4 regions of the Rahnella sp. 1L-D-7-B-C2 genome follow, and region 2 is predicted to be linked to each of the others. Evidence: predicted binding sites of a transcription regulator. Region 2 holds the regulator's gene; each other region holds the start of a gene.
The links. The regulator PhoB, encoded in region 2, activates phosphate uptake and scavenging genes when phosphate is short. The targets are predictions, from matches to a motif close to CTGTCATAAAACTGNCNNAT.
Positions count from the first base shown of each region.

Region 1 (7,691 bases), on a different contig from region 2:
CCAAACTGGGGCCGGTTTACAGCATTCGCTATCACGTCGCTAACTACCAGCCGATGCCGGTCGCGCGGATGTACAAAACCGCCGAAGCCGCAGGCCAGAGCGATGTGGCACAGACTTACGAACAGCAAAGCATTCACTTTGACGATCAGGTTGATGTGGTGTTTGAATTGCAGCCGCAAGCTCCTGCTCCTGCTCAGTAAACATAAAGCTGTAAAAATGAAAAAACCCGCTCCGGCGGGTTTTTTGTTTCTGGCTGGATCGTCAGTCAGTCCTGACGCAACACCTGATGGCCGTGCGCCAGCAGGGCGTCGGTGACTTTGCGCATCATGCGGCTTTCCGGGGCGAAACGATGCCAGTACAGCATCCTGCGTTGGAACAGGCCCGGCGTCAGGTCGATCAGCTCGCCACTCTCCAGCTCTTTCTCGATTTGCAGATGCGGGATCATGCAGCAGGTGGTGCCCTGACGCGCCAGTTGCACGAAGGCTTCCGACGAGTTCACGATATGACAAGGCACGCTGCCCGGCGACAAATCAAAGTTCTGCTGTAAAAAAGCCTGATGCATATCGTCAAGATGGTCAAACGCCACCGCCGGCGCTTTCAGCAGCGCGGAGCGGGTGACGCCATTGGGGAAGTAGCGGTCGGCGAACGGTTTCGAACCAACGAACAGGTAATCGAGCGCGCCCAGCTGATCAACCAGACAGCTCGGCAACGGTTGCGGCTGGATACTCACCGCACCGACCACTTCACCACGGCGCAGACGCTCCTGCGTCCGGGTTTCATCTTCAACTTGTAAATTCAGGCGAATAGGGGAATCGACCAGCACCGATTTCAGCGCCGGTAACAGCCAGGTAGCGAGACTGTCGGCGTTGACCGCCAGCGAGAGCAGCAGCGGCGTATCATTGCTGTCGCTATTACTGTCACTGCCCAGCCACTCTTCTTCCAGCAGCTCGACCTGATGCAACAACGCCAGCAATTTTTGCCCCTGTTCGGTCGGGCGCGGTGGCACGGTGCGCACCAGCAAAGGCTGGCCGAACAGATTTTCCAGTTGTTTAATGCGCTGTGAGACCGCCGATTGAGTGATGCAAAGCTTCTGTGCCGCGCGCTCAAAACCGCGCTCACGGATCACCGCGTCCAGTGCCTGCAACGTTCTATAATCTGGGCGTTTCATCGGAGTTCTGTCCCTTGGATTTTATTTTATCCAAACACTATGCCACAGATTGTCAGGTTTTGTGGTGAGGAAAATCTTTGCGTTTGCAGCGCGATTGCACTGAATAAGTGTGATCTCGCTACGGCGTTGTTTATCCCAATCACCCTGACTTGCTTTATAATCACCGGCACTTTCGGGTTATCAGACAGAGAAGCCATTATGACGCAGGAAGAATTGAAGAAAGCAGTCGGCTGGGCCGCACTGGATTACGTTACGCCGGGCACCATCGTCGGTGTAGGTACCGGATCCACCGCCGCCCATTTCATTGATGCACTCGGCTCAATCAAAGGGCAAATTGAAGGCGCAGTTTCCAGTTCCGACGCGTCTACCGAGAAACTGAAAAGCTTAGGTATTCACGTTTTCGACTGCAACGAAGTGGATTCGCTGGATATCTACGTTGACGGTGCCGACGAAATCAACGGCTTCATGCAGATGATTAAAGGCGGCGGCGCTGCGCTGACCCGTGAAAAAATCATTGCTGCGATTGCGAAAAAATTCATCTGTATCGTCGATGCGTCCAAGCAGGTCGATGTGCTGGGTAAATTCCCGCTGCCGGTAGAAGTCATACCGATGGCGCGATCTTACGTGGCGCGTGAGCTGGTAAAACTTGGCGGCCTGCCGGAATATCGTCAGAACGTGCTGACCGACAACGGCAACGTGATCCTCGACGTGCACAATCTGAACATTCTTGATGCCGTCGCGATGGAAAATAAGATCAACAATATTGCCGGAGTCGTGACCGTCGGTCTGTTTGCTAACCGTGGCGCGGATGTTGCGCTGGTCGGCACTTCGGAAGGCGTTAAAACTGTTACGCTGAAATAACTCAGCGATAAGCAGAAGATCTGGCTGCTGTGTTAAAGGCAGCCAGACACACGTCTGTCATAACGCAATGTTATGAAGATGATAATTTTCTGACTGAATCATCTTTTCTTCAAAAGCCTGAATTCGGTGACTTATGTCACATTTCCGATAATCTCCTCCTGAACGTTTGGCGCAGTAAAATCTAACCAGCATGAAATGCTAAAAACCCTCTGTCACGGTGAGCCTTCTGCTACCGGTCAGGCAATCGTTTGTATTGATGATGGCGGATTTTTTGTTATGTTGGCTGTGAGTAATCACCTCGCAGTTCGAATTCAGCCAGAAAATTATAGGGTCGGGAAATGGCAAAAGTATCACTTGAGAAAGACAAGATTAAATTTTTGTTAGTGGAAGGCGTCCACCAAAGTGCGGTTGATACCCTCCGTGCAGCGGGCTACACCAATATTGAATTTCACAAAGGTGCTTTGGATACGGAATCGCTGAAAGAGTCGATCCGTGATGCGCACTTTGTTGGGCTCCGATCGCGTACTCAGCTGACCGAAGAAGTTTTCCAGGCAGCAGAAAAACTGGTGGCTGTGGGGTGTTTCTGTATCGGCACCAATCAGGTTGATCTGAAAGCAGCCACGCGTCGCGGTATTCCGGTCTTTAACGCACCGTTCTCTAACACCCGTTCGGTTGCCGAAATGGTGCTGGGCGAAATGTTGCTGATGATGCGCGGCATTCCTGAAGCGAACGCAAAGGCCCACCGCGGCATCTGGAACAAACTGGCTGTCGGTTCGTTCGAAGCGCGCGGGAAACGTCTGGGGATCATCGGTTACGGCCATATCGGCACACAGCTGGGTATTCTGGCGGAAAGCCTGGGGATGCGTGTCTTCTATTACGACATCGAAAGCAAATTGCCGTTAGGGAATGCGCAGCCGATTGCTTCTCTGGAAGAACTGCTCAACACCAGCGACGTTGTGACGCTGCACGTGCCCGAAACCCGCAACACCAAAGACATGATTTCTGAAGTGCAGCTGTCGCAGATGAAGCCGGGCGCACTGCTGATCAATGCGTCACGCGGCACCGTGATCGACATTCCTGCGTTATGCAACGCACTGCGCAGCAAACATCTGTCTGGTGCGGCGATCGATGTCTTCCCGGAAGAACCGGCGACCAACAGCGATCCGTTCAATTCACCGCTGTGTGAGTTCGACAACGTGCTGCTGACACCGCATATCGGTGGCTCCACCATGGAAGCGCAGGAAGGTATCGGTCTGGAAGTGGCAGGTAAACTGTCTAAATACTCTGATAATGGTTCTACATTGTCAGCGGTTAACTTTCCGGAAGCGTCTTTGCCGGCACACACCGAGAAAGCCAGCCGTTTGCTGCATATCCACGAAAACCGTCCGGGCGTGCTGACCAGCATCAACCAGATTTTCGCCGAGCAGGGGATCAACATTGCAGCACAGTACCTGCAAACCAGCCCTGAAATTGGGTATGTGGTGATTGATGCAGAAACGGATATCGCGACGCTGACTACCGCGCTGCAACTGATGAAGGCCATTCCGGGAACGATTCGTGCCCGTCTGCTTTACTGATCGCATCAGCTGAAACAACCAGGCCGCCGAAAGGCGGTTTTTTTTGTCTGGTATCAGGGAGTTTTGGGTTTCGTGGGCCCTCTAACGACAATTCAAAATCTCATCAGAAGAAGCAGGGCGATCAGGCCGCAGAGGATCAGAGAGGAAAAGGTGATTTCGAACTGGTAGCGTCGCAGCATCTTGCGGTACCTCAGGGCAGAAAATGGATAAAAAAACACCCGGCGGACCGGGTGTCAGATTATCAGTCTGGATACCGGGTCAGTGAAGGCACTCACCCGGAAATCTTAGTCAGACTTATGCAGCTGGTGTTGCTTTTGCAGCAGGAGCCGCTTTCTTAGCGTGTTTTACGTGTTTTTTAGCAGCCTGGGCTTTCTGAGCAACCGGTGCTGCTTTCTTAGCGTGTTTCACGTGTTTTTTAGCAGCCTGAGCTTTCTGAGCAACCGGCGCTGCTTTCTTAACGTGTTTTACAGGTTTTTTAGCAGCCTGGGCTTTCTGAGCAACCGGCGCTGCTTTCTTAGCGTGTTTTACAGGTTTTTTAGCAGCCTGGGCTTTCTGAGCAACCGGTGCGGCTTTCTTAGCGTGTTTTACGTGTTTCTTAGTCGCTTGCGCTTTCTGAGCAACTTTCTTGTGAGTCTTGTGTTTAGTTACGTGCTTGGCGGCAGGTGCGGCCGTTGTTGCGGTGGCAGCAGGCGCCGGAGTTGCTGTTGTTTCAGCAGCGAAAGCGACAGAAGACAGGCCCATTGCAGCGGCTACAACCAGAGCTAATACTTTTTTCATCGTTAATTCCTCAAGGATTTTTAGTTTATGTGTCTACCCCACTGCGGGGCCGATGAAAGGATAATAGGCGCGTCGAACTCGATTGTCCGTGAGTGATTGGTTTCGGCGTGTAACGGTATGTATAAACTCTAAAAACATTACTTTTCAGTTATTTGAAATGGATCTTGAACGCATTTAGGCACTTTATACAATGTTAGTTACAACATACTTTGGTTTTTAGAGAGATAAACAGAAGGAAGTGAGCATTACCACGTCCAGACGTTGCCCGGCGTAATCACTTCCGGCAATGGCACATCCCAGTGCTCAACCGGTAACTCCTCTACTTTCTGGCAATCATGGGCTAAACCAATCGGATAAGGCCCGCCGTTCTGCCAGTGCTCCAGCGTACGGTCATAAAAACCGCCGCCCATGCCCAGGCGCTGGCCGTGGTTATCGAACGCCACCAGCGGTGTCAGGATAATATCCAGCTGCGCGAGGGGAAGAACCTGTGTGACGTCCAGCCGTGGTTCGAGAATTTTAAGACGATTACGTACAAGCGGTGTTTGCGGCGTATAGCGCAGAAACAGCAGATGATGAGATGAAAACGGATGCAACACCGGCAGGCACAGCTGTTTGCCCTCTTGCCATAAACGCTGAATCAGCGGTGCGGTGTCCAGTTCTCCGTCAAAAGACAGAAATACGGAAACAGTCGTCGCAGAGCGGATGTTAGGATGTGACGCAACGCGTTCTGCGGCCTGAAGGGCAAAATGAGTTTGCTGTTCAGGAGTCAGATTTTTTCTGCGTTGGCGTATTTCGGTGCGAAGTTGTTGTCTGGCTGAAGCGAACTGAGGTGTGTGCAACGGTGTGTGCAACATAGATACATGAACCAGAAAGGAATGTACCGAAAAGAAAGGGGAATCTCCGAGATGCCGTCGCAGGCTGTAACCCTTGAACCCATGGTTCAAGGTGAACGTGCTGTCGCAATCTTTAGGCTTCTCGGACGGACCGAGCATGCGCACCGATTGCGGATCATCACATTCTGTTGGTACTAATTATCGGCTCAGGGGACGGGCCCGCTGGCGAACATCTCAGAGAAATTTTTTACCGTTTCTGACTGCCTGTGACCAGCAAATCAGCAACGTGTGTTATTCGAAAGGCGCCCCTTCACGTTCAGAGATCCGGCCTTGTTCGAGCAGTGCCTGCTCGATGGTTTGTTGCAGCATCCGGATACGTTGTTCCATATTGGATGCGTAATCGCGAGTTTTCAACCTTTCCTGAGCAAGTTCGTGACATACGTTCAATGCCGCGATGAAAACCAGTTGCTCTGTATTGGTGACTCTAGTGCGAACTTTCAGATCTTGCAACCGCTGATTAAGATCTTCAGCTGCCAGATTCAGTGCTTCCTGTTGTTCTGGCGGACAATTCACCCGTAAAGAGCGACCAAAAATTTGAATATCTACTGGTTGTGCAGACATGCCACCTTCCTGCTAATTTATTCGTCCGCCCCAACGTGACCACTACGACCTGGCGCAGGATGTTGGAAGCGGGCGCCACTATAACTATCTCAATACCAGGTTACAACCCCGTGGCTGACTGACTGCTGCCCGATTGTTCAGAGTGAGTTATTCAACCCTCAGTGTGCCTGAGACAGGCTGCTAATCTGGTACTACGACAGACCTTGGTGGTAGCATAACACGAACTTATCCAGCCAACGATGGCGAATGCGCATGTCTATTGAGAATACTTACCCAACTTACGATTCGTTGGATCAAAACCTGAAACAACAATCGGTTGCTTTGACCGCAGCAGAAATGCACGGGTTGATCAGTGGTTTACTGTGCGGTGGCAACCGCGACGGTAGCTGGTTAACGCTGGTGCATGATCTGACTAATGAAGGCATGGCCTTCCCGCACACGCTGGCCGATTTGCTACAGCAACTGCGTAAAGTGACATCAGATACTCTGGAAGATGACAGTTTCGAATTCAAAATCATGATGCCTGATGATGATAAAAGCATCTTCGAGCGCGCCGACGCGCTGGCGGGCTGGGTCAACCATTTCCTGCTGGGTCTCGGCATGATGCAGCCCAAACTCGCTAAAGTGAAAGGCGAAGTCGGCGAAGCCATCGACGATTTGCGTAGCATCGCGCAATTAGGCTACGACGAAGATGAAGATCAGGAACAATTGGCGCAGTCTTTAGAAGAAGTGGTGGAGTACGTCCGCGTGGCAGCCATCCTGTGCTTTGGTGAATTTGGCCATAGCCTGCCAACCGCCCCGGAAAATCCGCGTACATTGCATTAAGTTTTTCATGAATTGTTCTTAGCAAGTATTGTTCTTAACACAATAAATTAAAACGATTTCAGGAGAGCAGGTGAGATGACTCAGCAAGAATTTGAGAATCGTCGTCAGGCACTTTTAGCCAAGATGGCACCAGGCAGCGCCGCCGTGATTTTTGCAGCACCCGAAGTGCCGCGCAGCGCTGACAGTGAATACCCGTATCGTCAGAACAGCGATTTCTGGTATTTCACCGGTTTCAACGAACCGGAAGCCGTGCTGATTCTGGTGAAAAGTGACGAGAACCACAACCACAGCGTGCTGTTCAACCGCGTGCGCGATCTCACTGCTGAAATCTGGTTTGGCCGTCGTCTCGGCCAGGATGCGGCACCGGCGAAGCTCGGCGTTACCAAAGCGCTGCCGTTCAGCGACATCAACCAGCAACTGCATCTGCTGCTTAACGGCCTGGACGTGGTGTACCACGCTCAGGGCGAATACGCCTACGCCGATGAAATCGTTAATCGTGCGATGGACAAACTGCGCAAAGGTTTTCGCCAGAACTTCTCCGCTCCGGCCACGGTGACTGACTGGCGTCCGTGGGTTCACGATCTGCGCCTGTTCAAATCCGCCGAAGAAATCAGCATTATGCGTCGCGCCGGACAAATCACCGCGCTGGCCCATACCCGTGCGATGGAAAAATGCCGTCCTGGGATGTTCGAATATCACCTTGAAGGTGAAATTCATCACGAATTTACCCGTCACGGTGCACGTTATCCTTCCTACAACACTATTGTCGGCGGTGGTGAAAATGCCTGTATTTTGCATTACACCGAAAACGAGTGTGAGCTGCGCGACGGTGATTTGGTGTTGATCGACGCCGGTTGTGAATACAAAGGCTACGCCGGTGACATTACCCGTACCTTCCCGGTGAACGGCAAATTCAGTAAAGCACAGCGCGAAATCTATGACATCGTGCTGGCGTCAGAATATAAAGCACTGGAAGTGCTTAAACCGGGCAGCAGCATTCAGGCCGCCACCGAAGCGGCTGTCCGCGTG
Region 1 is NZ_JBXAVQ010000008.1:40,688-48,378, reverse strand. Features, by position in the region: gene AC0Z7K_RS14580 (oxidative stress defense protein) at 1-200, shown strand, start outside; gene AC0Z7K_RS14575 (LysR family transcriptional regulator ArgP) at 266-1,168, opposite strand; gene rpiA (ribose-5-phosphate isomerase RpiA) at 1,367-2,029, shown strand; gene serA (phosphoglycerate dehydrogenase) at 2,368-3,606, shown strand; gene asr (acid resistance repetitive basic protein Asr) at 3,901-4,383, opposite strand; gene AC0Z7K_RS14555 (5-formyltetrahydrofolate cyclo-ligase) at 4,629-5,237, opposite strand; RNA gene ssrS (6S RNA) at 5,277-5,460, opposite strand; gene zapA (cell division protein ZapA) at 5,508-5,837, opposite strand; gene AC0Z7K_RS14540 (YecA/YgfB family protein) at 6,090-6,662, shown strand; gene pepP (Xaa-Pro aminopeptidase) at 6,738-7,691, shown strand, end outside.
Region 1: a site for PhoB is predicted at 2,106-2,125, ahead of serA (phosphoglycerate dehydrogenase). Genes of this name have one in related genera too.

Region 2 (7,691 bases):
GACGTTCTTTTTGCAGCTGGAGTTGCTGACGCAGCCCGTCATCGAGCAGGGCGAGTTTCACCGCCTCTTCGTCAGAGAATTCGCTGGCGGCCAGCGCCAGTTGCCACTCATTTTCAGCCTGTTGCAGACGTTCCGTAGCCTGCTGATGTTGCTGCTGCGTGCTGGCCAGCTGACCGGCCAGTTTATCGCGCTGTTCCTGCGCTTTGTTCAGTGCTTCGGCTGCGTCGCTGACCGCTTTCTCTGCGGCCAGTTGCTGCTGATGTAAGTGCTCGCGAACCTGCGCAATCTGGCGATCGCCGAACAGACTGCGACGCTGCGCATTCAGCTCTGCCAGCGTTTTCTCACCCTCGGTAAACTGCTTTTGCAAGTGCTCCATCTGTTCCTGAAGTTTGACCTGACTTTGCCCGATAAGCGTAAAGCGTTCGGTCAGCAGGGCAGTCTGCTGCTGCACTTTTTGCTGCTCATTCACGGCATCATTCAGTGCATCTTTCGCCTGTTGCAACGCCCGCGCCAGCTGTTCATGCTCACCCAGCAGATCCTGGGACTGTTGCTCTTCGCGATCGCGTTCCGCCAGCCATTGCTGAACGGCATCCGTATCCTGCAATACGAAGGTCAGATTCAGCGGCGCGCTCAGTTGCTGCCAGCTCTCGAGTTGCGCATTCAGCTGTTGCTGATCCTGCTCCAGCTGGGTTTGCAGGCGCGTCTGCTGCTCTTTCAGGTTTTTAATCTTCGCCGCCAGCTCAATGCCGCTGGTTTTTGCCGTATCGAATTCGGCCTGCATTTTCTCGACGCGCTGCGCGGTTTCTGACGGTTTCACGTCCTGATAGCTTTCCACCGACGGATGCGACGTCGACCCGCACAACGGGCACGGCTTACCACTTTGCAGATTCGCGCGCTCGGCGGTGAGGCTGACGATCAGCTCTTCACTTTTCAGGCGGGCTTTGACGTCATTGAGATGTTCCAGTTGCTTCTGACATTGCAGACGGATCGCGCCCAGTCGCTGTTCTTCCTGCAAGACCTGCGTCTGGATCTGTGTGAAATCGGCATTTTGCTGCACCACCCGGCGGTTCAGTGGAGGATAAAGTTGCGCGAGCGAATACAGCTGCTGGCGTACCGGTCGCAGGTGTGTCAGTTCAGCCTGCCGTTTCTGCAACACCGCCAGCGGATGCTGATTTTCCAGCGCTGCCTGACGTTGTTGCTGCACGGTCAGCGCCTCGGTCAGGGCAGTGTGCCGCGTCTGGTGCTGGCGGCTTTGCTCTTCAAGCTTCTGACGTTCGGCGGTCAGCTGTTCAAGTGCGAGATTTTGCTCGCTGACCTGTTTCTGTACGTCATTCAATGACTGTTGCGTATCGGTTTGCGCTTTCCGCCACTGGGCGATGCTGTTATCCAGCGGCAGGATTTGCTCTTCAATGAGTGTCTGCTGCTGTCGCTGTTCTTCCACCTGTTTCTGGCGCGCACTTTGCGCCTGTTCTGCGGCCTGCTTCAGCGGCGTCATCTGCGCCAGCTGGTGTTCCTGCTGCTGGATCAGCTGCGCGGTCTGCTGTTGCAGATTCAGTGTTTCCTGCTGGCAGCGCTGGCGATCGTTAAGACGTGAACGGAGTTTTTCCGCCGGTTCGCTGAGTGCAAGCTGCTGCAACTGCGGCGCAGCCTGCGCCATTTCCTGCTCCGTCGCTGCCAGCTGTTGCACTGATTGCTGATGTTTTTGCTGCACCTGCTGCCAGTGTTGCAGCCAGTTAAGATCCTGCTGACGCTGCTGCGCCCGCTGGCTAAGGCTGATTTCCTGCGCGTTGAGTTCTTTAAGCTGCGTTTCCAGCGCCTGACGCTGTTCTTCGCTGAGCAGTTCGATACCAGCCATGCGCTGATGTAAACCGTCGAGCGCTACGCGCGCTTCTTTATGCTGTTCGAACACGCGTTCAGACAGGAGGCCGTAGATTTCCGTGCCGGTAAGTTCTTCCAGCAATTCTGCGCGGTCATTGGCATCGGCATTGAGAAAGGCGGCGAATTGTCCCTGTGACAGCATCATCGATTTGGTGAAACGGCCAAAATCCAGCCCGGTCAGTTCGGCAATCGTGTCAAGTTTATCGCGTACTTTATCCGCCAGAATTTTGCCGTCCGCCAGCAATGCCAGCTCGACTTTCGGTGCCTGTAAATTGCCGTCCGGTGAGTTTTTCGCCCGGCGCTGGCTCCAGAAGGCACGGTAGCCAATGCCTTTCACTTCAAATTCCACTTCGGCCAGTGATTCGGCGGTGTGGCGGGTCATCAGTTCGTTCTGGCTGGGGGTGACGTTCAGACGCGGCGTCTGGTGATACAGCGCCAGACAGATGGCATCGAGCAGGGTAGTTTTTCCCGCGCCGGTCGGGCCGGTGATAGCGAATAATCCGTTGCTGACAAAAGGCTCAGCGGTGAAGTCGATTTTCCATTCGCCTTCCAGCGAGTTTAGATTTTTTAAACGCAGGCTGAGAATTTTCATTGTGTGGCGTCCTCTGCGTGATGACCGCTGGTGACCTCATCGACCACCTGCGCAAACAGCGTGCGCATCCGTGCCTGACGCTGTTCGTCAGTGTCCGCTTCCAGCGACAGCCGCCGCTCGAAGACATCGCTCACGCTCAGCTCGCTGAGGGTTTCTTTTTCCTGTTGTTCAATGCTGTTAATGCGCTGTTCTTTACTGCGGCGCAGCAGTACGACTTCCACCGGCAGTTCAGCGGTCAGCGCCTGGATCCGCCGTTGAATGTCGCTGAGGTAATCCTGCGTCGCGACTTCTATATCCAGCCAGACCGGTTTGGTGGTATCGCCATCGCTGAACTGCATCAGTTGTTTTTCTATTTCGGCCAGCGGGCCTTTGATCATCTGCATCGGCTGAAATACCGGAATTTCCAGCGTTTCGATGCTGTTCAGCGTTGCACCCGTAAAATCGAGCATAAATACGCTTTTGGCTTTGCCGAGTTCGTCAAAACTCAGCGCAATCGGCGAGCCGCTGTAACGGATATGGTTGGTTTTCGCCACGCACTGGGCGCGGTGAATATGCCCGAGTGCGACGTAATCGACCGGCGGAAATGCCTGTGCCGGAAAGGCATCGAGAGTACCTATATAAATGTCGCGAACGGAATCCGAGGTGCTGACGCCGACGGTGGTCAGATGGCCGGTGGCGATGATGGGCAGCGGGACGCCGAGCTGGTCGCGCTTCGCCTGTGCCGCCTGATATAAAGCGTCATAATGGGCAGCGATGGCTTCCTGCAACGCCAGCTGCTTGTCGCTGCCGGACTGACCGGCCTGGCTGGCTATCAAATCGCGCGGGCGTAAGAACGGGATCGCACAAAGCACTGCGCCGGGCGAGCCATCACGATGATTTAATTCCAAAACCTGCTCAGACAAGTCTTCACCGACGGTAGCGATCACGCGGGTGTTGAGGCAGGAAAGTAGTTCTTTCGATTCATTGAGCGTGGCGACCGAATCGTGGTTACCGGCCAGCACTACCAGCTGGCAGCCGGTGTGTTGTAATTCCACCACGAAGCGGTTATACAATTCCCGCGCATAGCTTGGTGGCGAGCCGGTATCGAAAATATCGCCCGCCACAATCACGGCATCGACCTGATGAGTTTCCACCTGTTCCGTCAGCCAGCGCAGAAAGGCCTGATGCTCGGCGGCGCGGCTTTTGGTAAAGAAGTACTGGCCAAGGTGCCAGTCTGAAGTGTGGATCAGGCGCATGAAACTCCCGGTGATTCGCTAGACGGTAACAATGGCGCAAAGTATAAACGCCGTCGGGGGACGATGTCCCCAGAAAAATCAGGCGAATTTCAGCAAGATGGCTGTCAAAGTGCGGTGTAATAGACCATCCTTTCTATTCATAAATCTGTCACAAAACTGACGCATAATGGCGCCCGCAATCAAATAAAAGATCGCTAACCTATTGGCAGGACCTACGATGGCTAGACGTATATTGGTGGTTGAAGACGAAGCTCCAATCCGTGAAATGGTGTGTTTTGTACTGGAACAAAATGGCTATCAGGCAGTAGAAGCTGAAGATTTTGATTCCGCGATTGGCCAACTGGTCGAGCCTTATCCTGAGCTTATCCTGCTCGACTGGATGTTACCGGGAGGGTCCGGGATCCAGTTTATCAAACATCTTAAACGTGAAGCCCTGACCCGCGAAATTCCGGTGATGATGCTGACTGCACGCGGTGAAGAAGAGGACCGGGTGCGTGGCCTCGAAGTGGGTGCCGATGATTACATTACTAAACCGTTTTCTCCTAAAGAACTGGTTGCCCGTATTAAAGCTGTGATGCGCCGTATTTCACCGATGGCGGTGGAAGAGGTGATCGACATGCAGGGTCTGACGCTCGATCCTTCCTCTCACCGCGTGATGGCCAATGAGCAGGCGCTCGACATGGGGCCGACCGAGTTCAAGTTATTGCATTTCTTTATGACCCACTCCGAACGCGTTTACAGCCGCGAACAGTTGCTCAATAACGTCTGGGGCACTAACGTTTATGTGGAAGATCGCACGGTAGACGTGCATATTCGTCGTTTACGCAAAGCGCTGGAAACCAGTGGACATGACAGAATGATCCAGACTGTCCGTGGCACGGGATACCGTTTTTCAACGCGTTATTAGTCCCCACAGCGGAGAATCTGTGTGTTAGAACGTTTGTCATGGAAACGGCTGGCCGGCGAATTTTTTCTGTTTTGCCTGCCAGCGATCATTCTCGGTATTTTTGTCGGCCATTTTGGCTGGCTTCTCTTTGCGTCTCTGCTGGCGGCGCTGGGCTGGAACTATTATAACCAGCTTAAACTCTCACACTGGCTGTGGCTTGACCGCAGCATCACCCCGCCAAATGGCCGCTGGAGCTGGGAGCCGTTGTTCTACGGGCTGAACCAGATGCAGATGCGAAACCGCCGTCGCCGCCGTGAATTAGGGCAACTCATTAAACGTTTTCGCAGCGGTGCAGAATCGTTGCCGGATGCAGTGGTGCTGACCACTGAAGAGGGCAATATTTTCTGGTGTAACGGTCTGGCGCAGGAGCTTCTCGGCTTCCGCTGGCCGGAAGATAACGGGCAACACATCTTCAACCTGCTGCGCTATCCGGAATTTCGCGCCTGGATCCAGGCGCGTGATTTCAGCCGCGCACTCAATCTTCAGCTCAATAATGAACATTACGTCGAATTTCGCGTGATGCCTTATTCCGAAGGGCAGTTACTGATGGTGGCGCGTGATGTCACGCAAATGCGCCAGCTGGAAGGCGCGCGGCGTAACTTCTTCGCCAACGTCAGCCATGAACTTCGCACCCCGCTGACGGTTTTGCAGGGCTACCTGGAAATGATGGAAGATGCCAAGCTGGAAGAGCCGTTTCGCACTAAAGCGCTCGATACTATGCAAGAGCAAACGCGACGCATGGACGGGCTGGTCAAGCAGCTCCTGACGCTGTCAAAAATCGAAGCCTCCGCCAATATGGATTTGCACGAAAAAGTCGATATTCCGGTGATGCTCGGGATGCTGGAGCGCGAAGTACAGACACTGAGTGGCGGTCAGCACGAAGTTGTGTTTCGCGTAAACGAGAAGCTGAAGGTCTTCGGCAACGAGGATCAGCTACGCAGTGCGGTGTCGAATCTGGTGTATAACGCGGTCAATCATACGCCGCCGGGCACCCGAATTGAGGTCAGCTGGCAGCAAACGCCGCATGGCGCACAGTTCCAGATAAGCGACAACGGGCCGGGCATTGCACCTCAGCATCTCCCGCGTCTGACTGAACGTTTCTATCGTGTCGACAAAGCCCGTTCCCGCCAGACCGGTGGCAGCGGACTGGGGCTGGCGATCGTCAAACATGCGCTCAGCCACCACAACGCCAGGCTCGAGGTGATGAGTGAAGTCGGCGTCGGCACGCGCTTTATTTTTACGCTGGCACCGAAGCTGATAGTTCCTTCCGATAACACCACTAAAGTTTCAGTGAAACCGTAAATTGCTGTTTTCTATCCAGCCCGGCATTTCTCCATGTCGGGCTTTTTTTGTTTGCTGCTTCATTAACTCACCGCTTTTGATCGTGAATTTATTTCATCTCCCATGAAAATTCCTCTGTTGTCGGTGAGTAACCGGCATGACAGTATCGCCTTAAAACCATTTAGACATCCAGAAGTCTACATGTAACGCGGCGCAATTATTTACCTTGTAAATCATTTGCATTTCGTCTGCGACGGGATGCCATTAAGGAGTTTTTCATGCAACGTACTACCCCTCCGTTCCGTGCTGACGTGGTCGGCAGTTTCCTGCGCCCGGCGGCTATCAAAGAAGCGCGTAAGCTGTTTCAGGCTGGCGAGATCGATGCCGCGCAGCTGCGTGCCGTAGAAGATACTGAAATCCGCCGCGTGGTGGATTTACAGCGCGAAGCCGGTTTGCAGGTGGTCACTGACGGTGAGTTCCGCCGTGCATGGTGGCACTTCGATTTCTTCGAAGGGCTTGACGGAGTGGAAGGTTACGACGCAGTACAGGGGATTCAGTTCAACGGCGTACAGACCAAAGCACGCAGCATTAAAGTCACAGGTAAACTCGGCTTTGATGCGCATCCGATGCTGGACGATTTTCGTTTTCTGAAAAGCATCAGCGGCAGCGCAGTCCCGAAAATGACTATCCCAAGCCCGAGCGTGATGCACTTCCGCGGTGGCCGTAATGCCATCAGCAAAGAGGCGTATCCTGATCTGAAAGACTATTTCAACGATCTGGCACAGGTTTATCGCGACGCCATTAAAGCATTTTATGACGCCGGTTGCCGCTATCTGCAACTTGACGATACTGTCTGGGCGTATCTGTGCTCGGAAGATCAGAAGCAGCAAATCCGCGAGCGTGGCGATTCTCCAGAAGAGTTAGCGCGTACTTACGCGGACGTGCTGAACAAAGCGATTGCCGGTAAACCGGACGATCTGGTGATTGGTTTGCACGTGTGTCGCGGTAACTTCCGCTCCACCTGGATTTCCGAAGGTGGCTACGAGCCGGTGGCTGAGATCCTGTTTGGCGGTGTAAATATCGATGCCTTCTTCCTTGAGTATGACAATGAGCGTTCCGGCGGCTTCGAGCCTCTGCGCTTTATTAAAAAGGGCCATCAGCAGGCAGTTCTGGGGTTAATCACCACCAAATCCGGCGAGCTGGAGCCGGCCAAAACCGTTGAAGCGCGTCTGGCGGAAGCGGCGGAATATTTGGATATCAATCAGATTTGCCTCAGCCCGCAGTGCGGTTTTGCCTCGACGGAAGAGGGCAACAGTCTCACCGAAGCGCAGCAGTGGGAAAAACTGAAACTGGTGGTGGATATCGCTGCCCGCGTCTGGTAAAGCCTGGTAGTGGTTAATGTTTGACCTTGTAAAAATGTTGTAAACTGTGCGTGAAATAACCTGAGAGTGGTGATTTCACGCATTTTTCGTCCTTCCGGAGCATATCTTGTGCTTCATTAGTTTAAAAATCATACATATCATATGGCGTGTTTTTCGATGTATTCAGCGAATATTACTGCTTTGCGATGTTAATCTGGTTAAACACTCTGCTTTTTGGATCGCGGCTTGCCTTTATACGCTATAAACGTTTACCTTAACGCCCGCTGTCGCTCGATACTCCCTGCATAACAACGTAATCATCTGCATATCATCAGGCGTTTTTAGCTCACTTCGATCCCCACACGGTGCTCTCTGGCAGTTTTATGCCATTCATCCTT
Region 2 is NZ_JBXAVQ010000007.1:166,573-174,263, reverse strand. Features, by position in the region: gene sbcC (exonuclease subunit SbcC) at 1-2,470, opposite strand, end outside; gene sbcD (exonuclease subunit SbcD) at 2,467-3,705, opposite strand; gene phoB (phosphate response regulator transcription factor PhoB) at 3,923-4,612, shown strand; gene phoR (phosphate regulon sensor histidine kinase PhoR) at 4,634-5,953, shown strand; gene AC0Z7K_RS14035 (cobalamin-independent methionine synthase II family protein) at 6,211-7,314, shown strand.

Region 3 (7,691 bases), on a different contig from region 2:
GCACCCTATGACCCGATGACGCCTGACTGGATGGCGCTCGGCGTCGGTCCGACGGCAGAACACTGGTTTGGCACCGATGATTTAGGCCGTGACGTGCTCAGCCGCATTATCTTTGGCGCCAGGATTTCTCTGTATGTCGGCATTTTTTCTGTGACGCTCGGTATGATTGCCGGTGTGCTGCTCGGCCTGCTGGCGGGCTATTACGGCAAATGGCTGGATATGCTGATCATGCGCGGCTCCGACGTGCTGTTCGCATTTCCCGGCATGTTGCTGGCGATTGCGGTGGTGGCGATCCTCGGCCCTGGCCTGAACAACGTGATTATTGCCGTCGCCGTGTTCAGCGTGCCGGTCTTCGCCCGCATCGTGCGCGCCGCGACGCTTTCCATTAAACAAAGTGCCTATGTGGAAGCAGTGCGCTGCGTCGGTGCGCCGGACCGCGTAGTGATTTTGCGCCACATCCTGCCGGGCACGTTGTCGAACGTGATTGTCTATTTCACCATGCGCATCGGCACCAGTATTCTGACCGCCGCCAGCCTGAGCTTTATCGGCCTCGGCCCGGAACCGGACGTCCCGGAGTGGGGCAATATTCTGGCGATGAGCCGTAATATGATGATGGCGGGCAAATGGAACGTCAGCGTTTTTCCGGGGCTGGCGATATTTCTCACGGTTTTGGCATTTAATTTACTTGGCGACGCGCTGCGCGACACGTTGGATCCTAAACTGAAGAAATAGCCTGATGACTAACCCGCTGAAATGGAAGAGAGATGCATCCGCAATACCCAGAACCCGATGAATTCACGCAGCAGGCACTGGCCGCGCTGCTGCAACGCTGGCGCTCGACGCGTCAGATCTTTCGCCCACGCTTTCCGTGCGGGGCGACTAACTCGATAACGGACGTCGCCGGTGTCACCGTCGGCCACAGCACGCTGGCGGCGGGGGACGTACAGACTGGCGTTACGGCAATCGTGCCGCCCGGCGACAATCTCTATCAGCAGCCTTTACCGTGCGGCGTGGCAGTGCTTAACGGCTTTGCCAAACCAATGGGGCTGATTCAGGTGATGGAGCTGGGGCAGCTGCAAACGCCGGTTCTGCTCAGTAATACCTTTGCTACCGGCGCGTTGTTTAATGCCATGATAAAACGCAGTTGCCATCAGTTTCCGCAGATTGGCCGCCCAGATGCGACTATCAACCCGGTGATCCTCGAATGTAACGACTTCTGGCTCAACGATATTCAGGCCATGGCGGTGAGCGAAGATGATGCGCTCACCGCACTCGACGGCGCGACAAATACCTTCGCCCGTGGCAGCGTGGGAGCAGGGCGCGGCATGAGCAGCTTCGGCCTGAAAGGCGGCATCGGCACAGCGTCGCGCTGGTGCGAAGAGCTCAATGCCACGCTTGGCGTACTGGTACTGGCCAACTTCGGTACACTCTCTGAACTGACGCTCGACGGCGTGCGTGCCGGTGATGCTATCGCCGATGTCTTGTCAAAGATCGCGCCAGTGATTTCGCTGCAAACCGCGCCGTCGATTGATGCCGGTTCAGTCATCATCATTATGGCCTGCGATCGTCATCTCAACAGTCGCCAGCTCGGCCGCATCGCCAAACGCGCCGGTGCCGGGCTCGGGCGTCTGGGCAGCTACTGGGGGCATGGTTCAGGTGATATCGCGCTGGCATTTTCCACGCAGCGTGACGGTGTCACGCTCACCGATGATAAGCTCGAGCCTTTACTGGCGCTGGCCGCCGACGCCACCGAGCATGCAGTTATTGACGCCATGCTCAGCGCCGAAACCGTCTGCGGCTTCGACGGACATTTTCGGCTGGGGCTGAGTAAAGTCCTCGACAGCCTGGCCAATTTAAAAGGGAACCTATCATGAAAATTTTTATCTCTGCTGACATCGAAGGTATTGCGGGCGTGATGCGCCCTGAACAATGCAGCCCCGGCAATGCCGATTACGACGCAGCGCGGGCGCTGATGGAACAGGAAGTGAACGCGGCGATTGACGGCGCGTTTGCCGGTGGCGCGACGGAAGTCACGGTAGCCGACAGCCATGCGATGATGCAAAACCTGCGCGCTGACAAAATCGACCCGCGCGCCCGTCTGGTGCAGGGCAAACCGCGCGGTCTCTCGATGGTGGAAGGGTTGCAGCAACAGCAGTACGACGGCCTGATGTTCGTCGGTTTTCATACTGCCGCGGGTGAAAATGGCGTGCTGGCGCATACCATTAATGGCCGCGCTTTTTACCGCGTCAAACTCAACGGTAACGTGGTCGGCGAAAGCGATTTGTACGCTGCCGCAGGTGCTGAACTGAACGTCCCGCTGTGGCTGGTGACCGGCGATGATCATCTCGAAACCTGGATCCGTCGCCATTATCCTGAATCGCAATATGTCTGCGTTAAACGCGCGATTTCCGCCAACGCTGCCGAATCCGACAGCCCGGCAATCGCACGTGCGAAAATCCGCAAACACGCCACGCTGGCGGTCAGTAAGCCCGCGCCGCTCACCGCCGGAAGATTCAGCCCGCCGTATCATCTCGAACTGATGACCGCCCGACCGGTGCTGGCCGATTTGTTCTGCCTGATCCCCGGGGTTGAGCGTCTGGATGCGGTCACCGTCGGCTATCACAGCCCGAACGTGGCGAACATCATCAGCTTGCTGAGTGCGTTTTCGTATCTGGCGACGACTCAGAAATAAGGCAACACATGCGCTTACGTCACATTGAAGTGTTTCAGGCGGTTTTGCAGGCGGGCAGCGTCAGCGGCGCGGCGCGCTTGCTGAATGTGTCGCAACCGAACGTCAGCCGTGTTCTCAATCACGCCGAGCAGCAGCTGGGTTTCACGCTGTTTGACCGCACGCCGCAGGGGTTAATCGTGACGCCGGAAGGGCGCAGGCTGATGCCGGAAGTCGAGGCGTTGTTCAGCCATATTCAGGCGATCGGTGCGCTTGCGGAGCAGCTGCGGCAGGGCGAAGGCCAGCATGTGCGCATCGGTTCCGCTCACGCGCTGGGTCACAGCGTGATGGCGCCGGTACTGGTCGATTTCCGCCGTCAGACCCCCGGCGGCAGCGTGGAACTGGTGACCGGACACTTCAACACGCTGAGTCAGGATTTACTGCAATACAAAATGGATTTCGCACTGGCCTTCGGTGAGCCCGCCACGCAGGAGCTGGTTTCGGAGTCCATCTATCAGGGCAATATGGTCGCACTGTTACCGAAGGATTGCCCGGTCGAAGGCCCGGTGTCGCTGGCGTGGCTCTGTGAAAACGACCTGATGATGCTACAGCAGCAGGATCCGCTCGGACTGGTGCTCAACCGCGTCCTGCGGGAAAACGGCCTGACCCCGCAGTCTTCGTTGCATATCAAAACCTATTCTGTCATCGCCGATATGGTGCTGGCCGGAGGTGGCGTTGGCGTAGTCGACACGTTTACTGCCCAGCGGTATGTCGGTCAGCTTAAAATTTGTGAGGTGACAGAGCCGTTACCCTTTGAGGTGATTTTGCTGAACAGGCGTGACCAGCCGGTATCCCAGGCGGCGCTCAAGCTTAAGCAACTGATAAGGCGGAAATTATGGGCGCTGGGGGAGGGGCAAAAGAGGGGCGTTTAATAACCACTGCAACGTCAAGGTCAAGGTCGTGGGTTGCCACCCACGCAAAAACGCGCGGTTTTCCACCTCTCCCTACGGCGTGATTTTTGAACGCGGCCAGAGCTATTAGGTCACAACTTCACCGGCTCAGGATGAGAAAAGAAAAGGGACAACTAAAAAATTAAAGACGACTCGTTTCTGTTTTTAAAAATGGTGAAATGGCGCGATTAAAAAATCCTGCCGAACGGAGCGGCCTGAAGACCTAAGGCTTCAGGACCGAGAGAGGGCACCGCGAAGCGGCAGGGTTTTGCGCCACACGCTGGAGTACCAGAACACGTCCATCGTTCCAGCGAAAGCGCATGTTTTAAAAAGCGGGGAGGAATCCAAAGGAGGGAAAGCACTTCCCTCCTTTGGGCGGTTTCGGCACAGTGAGTTAAGAGATCGCTGCAATTGAGAAACCGAAACTTACTCGATCCGTCTTAAACCCAACCTAATGCAATTGAGAAACCGAAACTTACTCGATCCGTCTTAAACCCAACCTAATGCAATTGAGAAACCGAAACTTTCACGGTCCGATATAAACGCCGCCATTGCAATGGGTCCTCCCTGCATTAAAAACTATTCGATCCCCATTGCCCCTTTCATCGTAAAGAAGAGATCAGTCTGATCTGTCAGACCCACCACATTCCCCGCGTGTGGCCCAAATGCCGCAATGCGCAGCTGGGTTCCGGTGTGCCCCTGTGAATCGTCCTCGGAGTTACCATAGCTGATGGTCATTGGCGCGCCGTCTTTGGTGGTCAGCGTCTGCGTCAGGCCGGGAGCTTTGGCGTCGGCTTCGATGATTTGGCTGGAATGTGCGTGGTCGGCGGTCACGATCACCAGCGTGTTGCCGTCCTTGCGGGCGAACTCCAGCGCTTTCTGCACAGCTTCATCCAGGTCGACCGTTTCACCGAACTGTCCGCATGGATTGGCGGCATGATCCTGCTTATCAATTGACGCACCTTCTACCTGCAGGAAGAAGCCTTTTTCATTGGTTTTCAGCAGGTCGATGGCTTTTTCAGTCATAGCGGCAAGGGTCGGAATGTCCGCCGTGCGCTGTGGATTGGCTTCGCAGGTAACAGCGGGTTTGTCAATGTTGCCGTGATAAGAGGCTTTCGGCCCCTGCCAGCGCACCGGCATATTGCCTTCTGAGAACAGGCCCAAAACGGGTTTTTGCTGACCGGCCTGGGTAATGGCAGCGAGCTGGTCGGCGTTTTCAATCCACTGATAGCCCTGTGCCAGCGCCTGATCTTTCAGAGATTTGCCTGAGAACTCGCCGCTTTTCGCCAGCTGGCTGAACGATTTTCTGCCGCCGCCGAGCGTGACATCGGCGCGGGCGTGCAGCAACTGTTCGGTGATCGAGCCGCGTCCGCCATTTTCCAGCGCATTGGTGGCGCATTTTTCAGAGGTTTCTTCCGGGCCGTAGCATTTACGGGACGTAACGTGCGCGATTTGTGCCGCGGGCGTTGCATCCTGTAATTCAGCCGTCGAGACGTTGCCGGTGGCTTTGCCCGCGGCTTTGGCGATTTCGAGGATCGTCTGATGGTCTTTCCCGTTCACATCCACGCCGATTGCGCCGTTATAGCTTTTCACACCGGTGCTCCAGGCGGTGGCAGAGGCGGCAGAATCGGTGACGTAGTTAGGTTTTTGCGTTTTCTTATCGAGAGAATAGTGTGTGTACTGGCCGGTCAGCGGCAGGGCATCGATGCCTTTGAAATAGCCGCCCGCGCCTTCGGCATAATTTCGCGCGGAGGTGATTTCGGAATCACCCATACCGTCGCCGATAAGCAGGATCACGTTCTTCACCGTTTTGTCAGAGAGCGATGCCTTAAGCGCGGCTGTCTGGTCACCGCTCAGACGGCGAGCGCCACCTTGTTCGGTCAGGACACCTTTTGCTGCGCGGTCAGACAACGCATTTTCTTCAGCGGCGTAGGAACCGGCAGAGGCGGAAAGCAGCAAAGCGGCAGCGATGGCGCGAGCGAGCAGAGATACAGGTTGTTGCATTGTCAAAACTCCTTTTTATAAAGCGTCAGAAATAAAAACACACAGTTTGAGTTATTTTGTTACTGGGAGGGTAAATCAGGAGGATGACGGATTTATGACAAAGGGATTTGGGGACGGAGTACAAATGGGGGCTTTAAAAATCAACATCAACATCAACATCAACATCAACTTCAAGGTCGTGGGTTGCCACCCACACTGGCCTTAAGGGCGGCTTATCGCCGCCGCCCTTAAGAATCCCTGGCTCTTTAAAACACGTGCCGTGCAGACGGGCTATGTTTCAGCAACTACCGCTATTGCCGCAAAATCCCTCCGCTGCGCGGTGCCCTCCGGTCGGGTTACAACCCGCGCAAAAAGCCGCGCGGTTTTCCACCTCTCCCTACGGCGTGATTTTTGAACGCGGCCAGAGCTATTAGGTCACAACTTCACCGGCTCAGGATGAGAAAAGAAAAGGGACAACTAAAAAATTAAAGACGACTCGTTTCTGTTTTTAAAAATGGTGAAATGGCGCGATTAAAAAATCCTGCCGAACGGAGCGGCCTGAAGACCTAAGGCTTCAGGACCGAGAGAGGGCACCGCGAAGCGCATGTTTTAAAAAGCGGGGAGGAATCCAAAGGAGGGAAAGTACTTCCCTCCTTTGGGCGGCTTCGGCACAGTGAGTTAAGAGATCGCTGCAATTGAGAAACCGAAACTTACTCAATCCGTCTTAAACCCAACCTAATGCAATCGAGAAACCGAAACTTCCAAGATCAGATACAAAAGCCGCCATTGCGACAGCCTCCGCCCTTAAGAAACTTACCCGATGGTCATCAAACTCGCATTTCCTCCCGCCGCCGCGGTATTCACGCTCAAAGAGCGCTCGTGAAGCAGGCGTTCGAGCAAGATATTGTCTTCGCCGCGGGCGAACCCTTGTACGGAGACAATCGGGCCTGGACGGTTGGCGATCAGCTGGCAGAGTTCACGTACCTGATCGGCATCACCGTGATAAATCACCGCATCGAAGACCGGCGCATCGTTCTGCCAGTCTTTGGCGAAGTCCACGCGAGCCTGTACAGCTTTCGGCAACTGATTGAACAACTCGCGCTGCAACGGTGCTTCCGGCCACAGAATGCGGCAACCGGTCGCCGTGACGGCGGCGAGCTGAGTCAGCGCATCGTCCTGATTGTCGGCTAATGCCAGTACGCGTTCGCGCGGCAGGAGCGCGTAGGTGTTTCGCTCGCCGGTTGGCCCCGGCAGGGTGCGCAGGGTGCCACCCTGGCTGCTTTCTGCGAAACGTTCGCAGACCCCAATCAAGGCCGCACTTTGCTTCTGTCCGGTGGCCCATTGTTGCAGGGCGCGGTGCGGTGCGAGCAGTGCTTCACGCACGGAGGCATCGAGCGGAAGTTCGCGATCCTGACGCAGCAGCGTCTGCTGTACGGCAAATTGCGGACGGCTGCTCAGCAGACGATATAAGTACAGCGGACCACCGGCTTTCGGGCCCGTGCCGGACAGACCTTCGCCGCCGAACGGCTGAACGCCGACCACCGCGCCGACCATGTTGCGGTTCACGTACATGTTGCCAACGTGCGCCTGCTGCGTGACGCGGTGAATCGTTTCGTCGATACGGGTGTGAATCCCCAGCGTCAGACCGTAGCCTGCGGCATTAATCTGACCGATCAGCTTATCCAGATCCTGACGGGCATAACGCACCACGTGCAGCACCGGGCCAAAAATCTCTTTCTTCATTTCGTCGAAGCTGTCGAGTTCAATCAGCGTCGGTTTAACGAACGTCCCGCGTACACATTCGCTCTGGTCAGCTGCGAAAGTTTGTGCTGCCTGATATACCGTGCGGCCCTTGGCGCGCATGGCGTCGATGTGTTTCTCGATGCCTTCTTTGGCTTCGCTGTCAATGACCGGCCCGATGTCCGTAGACAGACGTTCCGGGTTGCCCATCCGGCATTCGGCCATGGCGCCGCGCAGCATCTGCAAGGTATGGTCGGCGACGTCATCCTGAATGCACAGCACGCGCAGGGCGGAACAACGCTGACCGGCGCTGTCGAACGCCGAAGCTACCACGTCCATCACTACCTGTT
Region 3 is NZ_JBXAVQ010000002.1:40,140-47,830, reverse strand. Features, by position in the region: gene AC0Z7K_RS03775 (ABC transporter permease subunit) at 1-732, shown strand, start outside; gene AC0Z7K_RS03770 (P1 family peptidase) at 765-1,874, shown strand; gene AC0Z7K_RS03765 (M55 family metallopeptidase) at 1,871-2,692, shown strand; gene AC0Z7K_RS03760 (LysR family transcriptional regulator) at 2,701-3,600, shown strand; gene phoA (alkaline phosphatase) at 4,198-5,622, opposite strand; gene putA (trifunctional transcriptional regulator/proline dehydrogenase/L-glutamate gamma-semialdehyde dehydrogenase) at 6,415-7,691, opposite strand, start outside.
Region 3: a site for PhoB is predicted at 5,704-5,723, ahead of phoA (alkaline phosphatase). Genes of this name have one in related genera too.

Region 4 (7,691 bases), on a different contig from region 2:
ACGCCCAGCTCGCGGTTATCCCACATCTCAGCGTTATTTTGGGCGTCGTGGTGGGTTGTCATAATGTCATCCTCTAAATGTTTCGATATTGGTGGCCCGTTGGTGCGTAACCGCAAATCTGCACGAAATTGCTCAATTTTCATCACGCCTGTTTACTGCTGTAAATGCGCTTCTCTATTTAAGTTGTGCCGGGTGTCCCTGATGCGGAGGTATAAAACAGACTTTCAGCATCCGGCCCCGGTTCGTTTGGGCGATAAACCACAATGTAGGCGGGGTCGTCCGATGTTGTTCTCGAATATCCATCAGGTAATTCCCGTCACGATTAACAAAGCATTCGAGAACTTCTTTTTCCGTCACACTGTGTTTGATGAGCAATTTTTCCTTCACTGCAGAAGAAAACTGGATTTTCATGGCACATTCTGTATGAAAATATCGTCCGTATATACCAGCGTATTAAATTTTATTTCTATTTAAACATAGTGTTAATGATTTAAATCTAATAATAAAATTTATGTATATACAATAATAATGCTTAGTCCAGAGATTGACCAGTTTTCTTTCGCTCACATATCGCCCATAAAAAATGCCCGCCGGTTTTCACCTGCGGGCATTTTTACGTTAACGCTTTCGCGATTTACGCTTCTTCTTCCTCGTCACGCAGCGGGACGATCAACATGTCGATGTGGACGGTATTGATCAGCTGGCGCGCGGAGGACATCAGTTTGCTCCAGAAATCCTGGTGATGACCGCACAGCACTAAATCCACGCCGTATTTGTTGATGGCATCGACCAATACCTGCGCTAAATCACCACTGCCGCTCAGGGTCTCGGAAATCGGATAACCGGCGTTTTGCGACAGTTCATTCAGCGCGTGGTGGGTTTCTTCGGAAATACGTTTTTGCATATCACCCAGATTGACATCGATAAGGCCGGTATACAGGTCTGAATAGTTCACATCAACGTGGATCAGGGACACTTTGGCGTTATACGGACGCGCCATCGAGACGGCTTTCTCAACCAAAACCTTGCTCTCTGGCGACAGGTCTACTGCAATGAGTATGTGTTTGTAAGCCATAAGAAAACTCCTTCCATAAGTCGGTTAACAGCAATATCAGCATCATGCGAAACTCATGCTTTTAGTATAGCCCCAAAATGGTTAAAGAAATCAAGCATACAGATCCCATTTCCTCATTTGACAAAGCATAGATAGAAATAATATGAGCCAGCGTCCCCATTTCCAGATTCGTTTCCTACACTCAATGAATGCAGGGTTCTCCTGCTTTGGCAATTTTCTGTGATGTGAAAAGGGGCGGACCGCGTTGTGTCCGGGGGTGTGAAATCGCGGAAAGGCAGGGCGAAACGTCGGGTGTGTGGCCGATTGCGGGTCACATTGCGCGGGGTGAGTTCGCCTTGAGGGGGAATCATGATCAGTCCCGTTGCGCTATTTTGGGCTTTATGTTTTGTGTGTGTGGTGAATATGCTGCGCTATTACTCTTCTCTGCGCGCATTGCTGGTGGTGCTTCGGGGATGCGATCCCTTGCTGTATCAGTACGTGGATGGCGGCGGGTTCTTTACGTCTCACGGCCAACCGAGCAAGCAGATAAGGCTGGTGCGATATATTTATGCTCAGCGTTACGTTGAACATCACGACCCTGAGTTTATCCGTCGTTGTGAGAGAGTCCGTGGTCAGTTCGTTCTGACGACCGCGCTGGTGGGGCTTATCCTCATCAGTATGCTGGCGATGCTCATCTGGTATTAACCCTGAATAATCGTTGTGAGGATGTGTGAAAAAGGAAACAAAAAAGGCGGCCTGTGATTGCTCACAAGGTCGCCTTTTTCTTACCTGAGCCGCAGCTCAGACGTTTATCAGATAAGCTTTAACGCAATCCAGTACAGCAGGCCGGAAAGCACAATCGAGACCGGCAGGGTTAAAATCCATGCCATCGCGATGTTCTTCACGGTTTTAGACTGCACGCCGCCGCCGTCCACAATCATGGTGCCTGCAACCGCAGAGGACAACACGTGCGTGGTGGAGACTGGCATACCGGTGTAACTTGCCACGCCGATAGACACCGCCGCCGTAAGCTGCGCAGACAGGCCCTGTGCGTAGGTCATGCCTTTCTTACCGATCTTCTCACCGATGGTGGTTGCAACGCGCTTCCAGCCAATCATGGTACCCAGCGCCAGCGCCAGTGCTACCGCGATGATGATCCAGATCGGCGCATATTCGACGGTCTGAAGAATGTCGGTTTTCAGTTCGCCGAGGAAGCGTTTATCCGCAGGCGAGGTTTCCGGCAGTTTCGCCACTTTATCGGCCGTATCAGACACACACATCAGCAGGCGACGCATATGGCTGCGTTCATCCGGTGCCAGGGCGCTGTAAGACGGCAGATTGGTCAGCAGCGTTTGCGCGCGGCCGATAGCGTCGAGTGCATGGCTGCTGTCGCAGTGGAACACTTTCGCAGCATCGGTCGGTGCGATATTCACGTCTGGCGCAGGCACCAGAGGTGTTTGTGCGACCACGTGCGGTACCGCATCCACGTGCTGCTGATAGTACTGACCGAGGTGCGTCACGGCGTCGCGGGTACGGGTAATGTCGTAACCGGTTGCGCTCATGTTGAGCACAAAACCTGCCGGAGCCACACCAATCAGGACCAGCATGATCAGGCCGATACCTTTCTGACCATCGTTAGCGCCGTGAGAGAAACTCACGCCAATAGCCGACAGGATCAGGCCGATACGGGTCCAGAACGGCGGCTTCTTCTTACCGTCTTTCTTTTCACGTTCAGCAGGCGTCAGGTGGATACGGGCATGTTTCTTATTGCCACTCCAGTAGCGACGCAGCAGGAAAATCATGGTTCCTGCCACAATCATCCCCACCAGAGGCGAGATAATCAGAGAGGCAAAAATACCGATCATTTTAGGGATGTTTAACGCATCGACCACGGAAGTGTGAGTCATCAATGCATTGGTCAACCCTACGCCAATGATGGCGCCGATCAGGGTGTGGGAGCTGGACGCCGGCAGACCAAAATACCAGGTGCCGAGGTTCCAGATGATCGCTGCCAGTAACATAGAGAACACCATAGCAAGGCCATGCGTGGAACCTACGTTGAGCAGAAGATCGGTTGGAAGCAAATGAACGATGGCATAAGCCACACTCAAACCACCGAGTATGACGCCAAGGAAGTTAAATACCCCTGCCATCACGACCGCTAATTGCGAACGCATTGCCCGGGTATAGATGACGGTTGCTACTGCATTGGCCGTATCATGAAAACCGTTGATGGCTTCATAGAACAGAACAAACAGTAACGCGAGAATCAATAACGAACCGGTATGAAAATCCAACCCGGCAAATAGATGCAGCATAATTGTTACGCCAGTTAGTGGTCATGAACGCCGCGCATTATCTGCGAGAACAGGGTGTCTATAAAAGGAAAATATGACATTTTTTTGACTAAAAACAGGACAAAAAAAGCCGAGACGGAGATTAATTTATGAATAATCAGTTAGTTATTTGCCCTTTCTTCATTGAAACATTTGCTTACTTAGCGCCATAAAACCCCGCTGATACTGGTGTAACCCCTGTCAGTCACTTACAATCCGCGGCGCATAGCGGGCAAAACCTGCTCAAATGCAGAGCGTATCCTATTTAAAACGTAGCTGAATTTTCCGAAAAGAGAGGCCAAAAGTGGAACAGGTTGATGTGGTAGTCATTGGTGCGGGTGCGGCAGGCATGTTCTGTGCAGCGCAGGCCGGACAGGGTGGCTGCCGTGTTCTGCTGCTGGATAATGGCAAGAAAACCGGACGTAAAATTTTGATGTCCGGGGGCGGACGCTGCAATTTTACTAATCTATATGCCGAACCGGCCGCCTATCTTTCGGAAAACCCACATTTCTGTAAATCCGCGCTGGCGCGTTATACCCAATGGGATTTCATCGATATGGTCAACCGCTACGACATCGCCTGGCACGAGAAAACCCTCGGCCAGTTATTCTGCGACGACTCTGCCCAGCAAATTGTCGCGATGCTCGATAAAGAGTGCGAGCAGGGGAATGTCGAAGTACGCCTGCGCAGCGAGATTTCCGACGTTCAGAAAACCGAAGACAGCTTTATTATCAACGTGAACGGCTCAACTGTGAGTACTCACTCACTTGTAGTGGCCAGCGGCGGACTTTCGATGCCGGGGCTGGGCGCAACGCCGTTCGGTTATCGTCTGGCCGAACAGTTTGGCCTGAAAGTTTTACCGACGCGTGCCGGCCTGGTGCCGTTTACTCTGCATAAACCGCTGCTCGACCACTTGCAGACATTGTCCGGCGTCTCGGTGCCTTCGGTTCTGACCGCGCAGGATGGCACCGTTTTCCGCGAAAGCATTCTTTTTACCCATCGCGGCATGTCCGGCCCGGCGGTGTTACAGCTTTCCAGCTACTGGCAGCCCGGTGAGTTTGTGAGCGTTAACTTACTTCCGGATACTGACCTGGCGGCGTTTCTTAATGCTCAGCGACAGGAACATCCGAATCAAAGCCTGAAAAATACGCTGGCGATGCAATTGCCTAAGCGGCTGGTCGAATGCCTGCAAACTCTCGGTCAGTTACCGGACGTCACGCTGAAACAGCTGAACGCGCCGCAACAGGCCGAACTGGTCGGGCAACTGCAAAACTGGCAGGTACAGCCGAACGGCACCGAGGGCTACCGCACGGCGGAAGTGACTCTCGGTGGTGTCGATACCAAAGAGCTTTCCTCGAAAACGATGGCCGCGGCCAAAGTCCCCGGTCTGTATTTCATCGGCGAAGTGGTAGACGTCACCGGCTGGCTGGGGGGATATAACTTCCAGTGGGCATGGAGTTCGGCGTGGGCGTGTGCGCAGGATTTGGTGGCTTCGCGAAAATCATAAACATTCAATATTCTTAGGTTTCCGCTCCATCAGCCCGGATGGAGCGGAGTGCTTGCGCATCACTTTTATTCACCCCACCCCACGCATTTTCTTTACCGTCATTTTCTCTGTTAACCGTCATAAAGTCTGTAAAAGTGGACAATGGTCGACTTTTCATCTTAAAGTCCTGCGGTTGGCACTAGAGATAACCCCTAATTGTTATCAAATAATAATGGCTGAATGATGATGAGCGGCCCGCCAGACAGCCGCCGCGCAGTTCAGTGTTCGCAAACACTCCGTCAGACTTTTTGGAGAATTTATGCATTCCTCTGGTAGTAAAAACGAAGGCCGGACCTTCTTAGGTCATCCTTATCCGCTGCGCTCACTGTTCTTCACAGAGATGTGGGAGCGCTTTTCGTTTTACGGGATCCGGCCTTTACTGATCCTGTTCATGGCGGCGACGGTCTACGAAGGTGGTATGGGGCTCGCGCGTGAAAATGCCTCGGCTATCGTCGGTATCTTCGCCGGTTGTATGTACCTTGCTGCGCTGCCGGGTGGCTGGCTGGCGGATAACTGGCTCGGGCAGCAAAGAGCGGTCTGGTACGGTTCGATCCTGATTGCTCTCGGCCACCTGTCGATTGCGCTCTCCGCTTTTATGGGCGACAGCCTGTTCTTTATCGGCCTGATGTTTATCGTCCTCGGCTCTGGCCTGTTCAAGACCTGTATCTCGGTCATGGTGGGCACGCTGTATAAAAAAGGCGATGCGCGTCGTGACGGCGGTTTCTCGCTGTTCTATATGGGCATCAATATGGGGTCATTTATCGCGCCGCTGATCTCCGGCTGGCTGATAAAAACTCACGGCTGGCACTGGGGCTTTGGTATCGGTGGTATCGGGATGCTGATCGCGCTGGTGATTTTCCGCCTGTTTGCGGTGCCATCGATGCAACGCTACGACAGCGAAGTGGGCTTAGATTCCACCTGGAATAATCCGGTGGCGAAGAAAAAGGGCGTTGGCGCATGGCTGCTGGCGCTGGCGGTGGGTGTGGCAATTGTCGTTGCGCTGATCGCTCAGGGCGTGATTGTGATTAATCCGGTCGCGGTCGCCAGCGTGCTGGTTTACGTGATTGCCGCCTCGGTGGCCCTCTACTTTATTTACCTGTTTGTGTTTGCCGGCCTGAACCGCAAAGAACGGGCCCGGTTGCTGGTTTGCTTTATTTTGCTGGTTTCCGCGGCCTTCTTCTGGTCTGCGTTCGAGCAAAAGCCGACCTCGTTCAACCTGTTCGCCAATGACTACACCAACCGCATGATCGGCGATTTTGAAATCCCGGCCGTATGGTTCCAGTCAATCAATGCGCTGTTTATTATCATTCTTGCGCCAGTATTTAGCTGGGCATGGCCGATGATGGCGCGCAACAACGTGCGTCCAAGCAGTATCACCAAGTTCATCATCGGTATTTTATGTGCGGCTGCGGGCTTTGGCATCATGATGATGGCGGCACAAAATGTGCTGACCAACGGTGGCGCAGGCGTATCCCCAATGTGGCTGGTAGGCAGTATTCTGATGCTGACACTGGGCGAACTTTGCCTCAGCCCGATTGGTCTGGCGACCATGACGCTGCTGGCACCGGAAAGGATGCGCGGGCAAATGATGGGGCTGTGGTTCTGCGCCAGTGCGCTGGGTAATCTGGCGGCGGGTCTGATTGGCGGTCATGTGAAAGCCGATCAACTGGATATGTTGCCGAATCTCTTCGCGCGTTGTTCCATTGCGTTGCTGATCTGCGCAGCGGTGCTGTTTGTGCTGATCATTCCGGTTCGACGTATGCTGCAAAATGCTCAGGCGAGTTCTGAGCAGAAAGCCGCGACCCATGCCTGACAGGGCATAGCATTTTTACATATCGTGAAATGAAGGAGGCCGGTCTGACGATCGGCCTCCTTTTGATCTGACTTCCTTTAATTCCTGCGCATCAGGCCAAAAAACCTTTCAGATTTTCCAGCATATTGGTCATCATGCCGAAGGCCATGTTGAGGCTATGAATGCTGTAATACAACGCAATATCATTGCGCATCAGATAAGTTTCAAATGCCGGATCCGCCAGCATTGACTGCACTTCCAGACTGCGGTCGCGGAAGTGACGGCAGTTGTTGATGTACAGTTCCAGCGAACGGTATTCCCCGACTGAAAGCTGATTCACCAACGCCGCCATCTGCTCAAAGCTCTCAATCAACGCTTTGTGTTTTTCCAAATGCGCTTCGTGCTCCTGAACGTTTTCCATGCTTTTTTTCCCTGTTCTCAGGCGTTAAAAGCCGTATCAGAAACTTTGCCAGTCGGTGTCCTGGGCCATTGTTGCGCCCGCCCGTGGAGCGCTAATCAGTGCGGGAGCGGGTCTCGCTGATGAACGATATGGCTGAGGATCCTGACTGACGCGAAATTCACCCACCAGCCGTGCAAGGCCGTCCGCCTGTTCCTGCAAGGAGCGCGACGCGGAAGAGGCTTCTTCTACCAGTGCGGCGTTCTGCTGAGTGACATCATCCATCTGATTGACAGCCTGATGCACCTGCGCGATCCCCTGGCTTTGTTCGGTGGCTGCGGCGGCAATTTCATTGACCAGATCGGTGACCTGACGGATGGCGTTGCCCATCGAGTTCATGTTCTCGCTGACGTCACCCGCCTGATGTGCGCCCGCTTCAATCAGACTGTAGGAGAGGTCGATCAGCTCCTTTATCTCACGCGCGGCGGTAGTCGAACGCTGCGAAAGATTTCTGACTTCTCCTGCCACGACGGCAAACCCTTTACCGTGCTCCCCGGCGCGTGCGG
Region 4 is NZ_JBXAVQ010000004.1:225,175-232,865, forward strand. Features, by position in the region: gene AC0Z7K_RS09485 (hypothetical protein) at 1-62, opposite strand, end outside; gene AC0Z7K_RS09490 (hypothetical protein) at 175-411, opposite strand; gene uspA (universal stress protein UspA) at 635-1,075, opposite strand; gene uspB (universal stress protein UspB) at 1,424-1,759, shown strand; gene pitA (inorganic phosphate transporter PitA) at 1,867-3,372, opposite strand; gene AC0Z7K_RS09510 (BaiN/RdsA family NAD(P)/FAD-dependent oxidoreductase) at 3,695-4,897, shown strand; gene AC0Z7K_RS09515 (hypothetical protein) at 4,911-5,054, opposite strand; gene AC0Z7K_RS09520 (peptide MFS transporter) at 5,196-6,749, shown strand; gene AC0Z7K_RS09525 (hypothetical protein) at 6,841-7,149, opposite strand; gene AC0Z7K_RS09530 (methyl-accepting chemotaxis protein) at 7,186-7,691, opposite strand, start outside.
Region 4: a site for PhoB is predicted at 3,444-3,463, ahead of pitA (inorganic phosphate transporter PitA). Genes of this name have one in related genera too.